DNA from 2 places in the Streptomyces fractus genome. Region 2 is predicted to be linked to the other one. Evidence: riboswitches for the same ligand, from Rfam matches in the RefSeq annotation. Region 2 holds a riboswitch; the other holds the start of a gene.

Region 1 (2,853 bases), 1.9 Mb from region 2:
GGAGAGCGCCGTGGCGGGCCATTGGGTGCGGGGGACGACGGTTTCGTTGAGGGCGGCGGCGACGCCCTTGGGCGCGGCGGTGAGCGTGGTGACCAGGAGGTCGAGCGTGGTGCCCGCGGCCACCGTGCGCGGCTCGCCGTTGAGATGGACGTTCATGCGGGCTGCTCCACGAGGGTGGTGCCGAAGCGCATCGGCGTGAACGGGCGGGCCTCTTCCGGGAGTTCGCCGGTGGTCAGGACGTGCGCCATGGTGTCGCCGGTGATCGGCGTCAGGAGCACGCCGTTGCGGAAGTGCCCGGTCGCGAGGAGGAGGCCGGGCAGGGCGGTCGGGCCCAGGAGCGGCGCGTTGTCGGGGGAGCCGGGGCGCAGGCCAGCTCGGGTCTCGGTGAGCGGGAGTTCGGTGATGCCGGGGACGAGTTCGTGGGCGTCCCGCAGGAGTTCGTAGACGCCTCCCGCGGTGACCGTGGTGTCCCAGCCGAGTTCCTCGCTGGTCGCGCCCACGACGAGCTCGCCGTTGACGCGCGGCACCATGTAGAGGTTGCCGCCGCGGACGACCGCCCGGACCGTCCGGCTGAGGAAGGGCGCGTACCGCTTGGGCACCGTCAGGCGCAGCACCTGGCCCTTGACGGGGCGCACCGGCGGCAGCACCGCGTCCGGCACACCGGCGAGCTGTCCGGCGCGGCTGCCGGCCGCCAGCACCACCTGGCCGGCGGCGAGTTCGGTGCCGTCGGCGAGGACCGCGCCGCGCGCCCGGTCGCGGACGACAGAGAGCCTGTCGGCCCACGACCGGTGGAAGGTCACGCCGGCGCGCTCGCAGGCCGTCACGAGGGCGCTCGCGAGTCTTCTCGGGTCGATCTGGTGGTCCCCGTCGACGCGCAGTCCGCCGCGCACGCCCGGAGCGAGCATCGGTTCGAGGCGGCGGCAGTCGCGGCCCGAGAGCCACTCGGATTCGAGCCCCGACTTCGTTTGCAGCGCGTGCAGTTCACGCAGGTGGGCGCGGTCGTCGGAGTCGAGCGCGACCGCGAGCGTGCCGCACGCGCGGTAGCCGAGGTCCTGCCCGGAGGCCTCGGACAGCTCGGCCGCGAAGTCCGGGTAGCGGCGCGCGGACGCGAGGTTCAGGCCGAGCAACGTCTGCTCGCCGTGGTGGAGTTCGGTGACGGCGGCCAGCATCCCGGCGGCCACCTGGGCGGCCCCGCCGCCGGGTTCGGGGTCCGCGACCGCGACGGACAGACCGCGCTGCGCGGCCCGCCAGGCGGTGACGAGACCGATGATGCCGCCACCGACGACGAGGACGTCGCAGGTGTGCGAATGGTGCGAACGTGCGGATGGCGTCGACGACATGGGCGTCAAGCCCCTCCCTTCGCCGGTATGACCCGGATCAGGTTCGTACGGTCGAAGGCCGCTCCAGCCTCCCTCTCAGCCCGCTGCGTACGGGCTCCCGCGAGTGCTCTACGTTGGCCACCCTAGCCGTTCACCGTGACCTCCAGTAAGGGAGTCCCAGCCCGTGGCCCGTTCTCTTGACGGTCTCGTTCTGTCCCCGGTAGCCGACCAGGCCCCGGGACAGGTGGGCACGCGCACCCGCTTCGCGTACCGGGAGCGGGACGGCCGCGTTTCGGCCGACTACGCAGGCGGTGATGTCGTCGAGGGGCACCTTGTGGGCACGCGCTCCGGCGACCGGCTCGACTTCCGCTATGTGCAGCTGAAGACCGACGGGACCACCTCGTCCGGGCACTGTGTCTCGACCGTGTCCGAGCTCCCGGACGGCCGGGTGCGCCTCGACGAGACCTGGGAGTGGGAGTCGCAGGAGGGCAGCGGGACCAGCGTGGTCGAGCAGCTCCCCGGCCCGGCGTGATCGCCGGAACACCGGCCTTCCCTTGATCGCTAAACCGCTGACGTGTGTGCAGGACGTCACGGCCCGGGAGTGGTCCGCATCGCTGACTGACGAAAGATCAGGTGCCTAAGGTTGATCCCGTGAGTGAGCAGCGGAGCGGGAGCGGAGCGCCTTCGGGGCAGCGGAACGTCGTCATCGTGGGCGCGGGCATGGCGGGTGTGCAGACGGCGGTCGCGCTGCGCGAACACGGTTTCACGGGCGCGGTCACGCTGCTCGGCGCGGAACCCCACCAGCCGTACGACCGGCCGCCGCTGTCCAAGGCGGTGCTGCTCGGCAAGGCCGAGGGCTCGGCCTTCGACGTCGACTTCGAGGCGCTCGGCGTCTCCCTGGAACTGGGCCGCGAGGTGACCGGGCTGCGGCCCGGCGACCACGAGCTCGACACGGCCGAAGGGCCGGTCCCGTACGACGTGCTGGTCGTCGCGACCGGCGCCGAGCCCGTCCAGCTGCCGGGCGCGCACTCCGCCCCCGGCGTGCACCTGCTGCGCACGCTCGACGATGCGGAGCGGCTGCGGCCCGTCCTCGCCGAGCAGCACGACGTGGTGGTCGTGGGCGCCGGCTGGATCGGCGCCGAGTTCGCCACCGCGGCCCGTGAGGCCGGCTGCCGGGTCACCGTGGTGGAAGCCGCCGAGCGGCCGCTGGCCGGGGCGCTGCCCGCCGAGATCGCCGCCCCCATGGCGACCTGGTACGCCGACGCGGGGGCCCAGCTGCGCACCCACGCGCGCGTGGAGCGCATCGAGCCGGGCGTCGTGGTCCTCGACGACGGCACGCGGCTGCCCGCGGGAGCCGTCGTCGTCGGCATCGGCGCCCGCCCCGCCACGCGCTGGCTGGCCGGCTCCGGCATCGAGCTGGGCGCCCACCGCGAGGTCCTCGCGGACGAGCGGCTGCGCACGTCCGTTCCCGATGTGTACGCGGTGGGGGACTGCTCCTCGTTCCCCTCGGGGCGCTACGGAGAGCGCCTCATGG
Region 2 (2,853 bases):
GCAGCGCGCCGACGGCCACCGGGTCGAGCACCCAGGGCGTGCCCGCCTCTGCGGCGGCCCGCGCCGCCTCGGGCATCGCGGAGCGCTGCTCGGCGCGCGGGGTGCCGAGGTTGACCAGTACGCCCGAGGCCACGCGGGCGAAGGGTCCCGCCTCGTCCGGGATGTCGACCATGGCGGGCGCGGCGCCCACCGCGAGCAGGACATTGGCGGTGAACCCGGTGACGACCGCGTTCGTCAGGCACTGCACCAGCGGTGCTTCGCGCTGTACGCGCCCGAGCGCCTGCGCCGCGAAGGCGACGAGGTCGGGGTGGCCGGTGGAGGTGTGGGGCATGGGGTCGCTCCAAGTACGGGGGTGCCGTGGTTCGTTGCGTGCTTGTTCGCAGCGGTCTGGGTCACTGGGTTCTTGTGGGGATGTCAGCCGCGTCGTCGCAGCCGCAGTGGCGCGTACACGGCGGCGGCCACGAGGAACGCCACGTAGTACGACACGTCCGCGCCGTGCAGGGCGTCGGCCACCGGACCCACGTACAGGCTGGTGTCCATGAACGGGACCGCTGCCGCGAAGGCCGCGGTGAAGGCCAGCAGGGCGGGCCAGGCGGGCTGTCGCCGCTCGCGCTCGGCGGCGAGGTCGAGCGGTGCGCCCTCCCGCCGCCTGGCCCGCGCGCGCCAGTCGACGAGGACGATGGCCACGAAGCCGGGGATCCAGTAGCCGACGAACAGCAGCACGTTCTGGAAGCGTGCCGTGGTGTCCGCCGCGTGCATCCACAGCACGAGCGGGAAGCCGAGCGCTGCGGCGAGGGCGGCGGCCAGCGGGCGCGGGATGCGCACTCCGACGGTCTGCAGGGCGAGCGAGCCGCTGTAGTCGTTCATGGCGTTGCTGCACAGCGCGGCCAGCGCCACGGCGAGCAGCCCGAACGCGCCGACCGCTCCCCCGCCGAGGATCTTGTCGACCCCCGCCGCCGTCTGGTCGGTGAGCACGGAGGCGCCCCACAGCCCGAGCGCCTGCACGGCCACGAAGGACACCAGCAGGCCGAGCAGCGTGTACCAGAACATGCGGGTACGGGAGGTAGCGGCGGGCAGGTAGCGGCTGAAGTCGCTGGCGTACGGCGCCCAGGACAGGCTGAGGCTCAGCGCGACTGTGCTGGTCAGGATGAACGCGCCGGCGCGGTCGGCCCCGTGCACGGAGCCGTGGGCGGCCGGGTGCACGCCGTCGAGCAGCCGCCAGGCGATCAGTGTGAACGCGGCGCCGAGCACGAAGGTCATGACGATCTGGAGCCGGTGGATGGCCTCGTAGCCGAAGACGCCGAGCAGGCCCTGGGCGAGCAGCATGACGAGGACGCCGGCCCAGAACGGCCAGCCGAACAGCCGGGCCAGCGCGTCACCGCCGAACAGGCCGATCAGCGCGTCCCACGCGATGGACGACAGCCATTGCAGCACTCCCGGCAGCACGACGCCCCGCCCGAACGCGAGCCCGGCCAGCGGCAGTTGCCCCGCCCCGGTCCTGCTCCCCCACGTCCCCAGGTACGCGGTCGGCACCGCGCCGACCAGGGTGCCGAGCACGACGGCGGCGAGCGCCGTGGCGAAGTCGAGTCCGAGCGCGATGCCGACGGTGCCGGTGAAGACGCCGGTCATGGTCAGGTTCGGGGCGAACCACACGGTGAACAGGCGTCCGGCGCCGCCGTAGCGGTTGCCCTCGGGGACCGGTTCGATGCCGTGCCCCTCGATGCCGAGGTCGCCGGGTGCCGCGGGCATCCGCCCGTCGAAGGCGCCGCCTTCGCGGTCGGCAGGCAGGCCGCTGGAAACATGCGCCACAGGCATGAGACATCCCTCCGCCAGTACGAACTGGTTCAGGTTCGACGGGTGTGATCTCAGCCCTCGGGTGGGGCACCCCGTGTCCGGTACGGCGGCCAGCGTAACGCGGCGGCGGGCGAGATCGCGCGGGCGGGTTCCGGATCCGTCGCGTCCGCCCGTACCTCATCCGTCGTGTCCGCCCCTACCTCGCGCGCTACAGGGACGGCAACGCGGAGCTCTGTGTCCGCTGGCCGACATCCGTCGGTTTCGCGGCGCCACGACGCGTACCCACCGCGTGACCTCGGGGCCGGCACCCGCTCGGGCACACCGGGAAAACCGGCCGAGATCCATCGGTCCCCGGCAAACACCGCGCGGCCTTGATCATCGCATCGAGCGAATGTCGCCGACTTCGCTTGGCCCGGCGGCCGAGGCGGACCTTACGGTGATGCTGGACCTGGACGCATTCCTTCCAAATTCTCCGCATTTCCTTCTTTCGACCCGTTGTTACCGGCATGCGGGCTTTCGCCCGACCAAGGAGAGCTCACCCGATGACAGTCGACTCGACCACCCCGGACACCGCGGCGGCCCCGCCCAAGCAGACCAGCCTCGGCACGGCGGCCGCCCGCAACCTCGCCACCACCACCAAGTCCGCCCCGCAGATGCAGGAGATCACCTCGCGGTGGCTGCTGCGCATGCTGCCCTGGGTGGAGACCAAGGGCGGCGTCTACCGGGTCAACCGCCGCCTGACCTACACCGTCGGCGACGGAACCATCGAGTTCATCCAGGACGGCTCCGACGTCCGCGTGATCCCCCGCGAACTCGGTGAACTGGCCCTGCTGCGCGGCTTCGACGACGTCGACGTACTGACCGCCCTCGCCGACCGGTGCGAGCAGCGCGACTTCCGGGCCGGCGAGACGCTGGTCGAGCGCGGGGCGCCCGCGGACCGCCTCCACCTCATCGCCCACGGACGTATCAGCCAGTTCTCCGAGGGCGGCTACGGCGACGAGGTCGCGCTCGACGTGCTCGCCGACGGCGACCGCTTCGGGGACAACGCGCTGCTCGACG

The links. A riboswitch is a leader RNA that binds a small molecule or an ion and turns the genes downstream of it on or off. The one in region 2 is predicted to bind thiamine pyrophosphate.
Region 1: another riboswitch for thiamine pyrophosphate. It lies ahead of thiO (glycine oxidase ThiO); the one in region 2 lies ahead of ACP4E5_RS41130 (purine-cytosine permease family protein).

What each region holds. Positions count from the first base shown of each region.
Region 1 covers NZ_JBMYHI010000002.1:6,688,682-6,691,534, forward strand. The annotation lists gene thiS (sulfur carrier protein ThiS) at 1-156, opposite strand, end outside; gene thiO (glycine oxidase ThiO) at 153-1,340, opposite strand; TPP riboswitch at 1,338-1,451, opposite strand; gene ACP4E5_RS32255 (avidin-fold protein) at 1,504-1,851, shown strand; gene ACP4E5_RS32260 (NAD(P)/FAD-dependent oxidoreductase) at 1,971-2,853, shown strand, end outside.
Region 2 covers NZ_JBMYHI010000002.1:8,591,681-8,594,533, reverse strand. The annotation lists gene thiM (hydroxyethylthiazole kinase) at 1-331, opposite strand, end outside; gene ACP4E5_RS41130 (purine-cytosine permease family protein) at 415-1,815, opposite strand; TPP riboswitch at 1,805-1,899, opposite strand; gene ACP4E5_RS41125 (family 2B encapsulin nanocompartment shell protein) at 2,337-2,853, shown strand, end outside.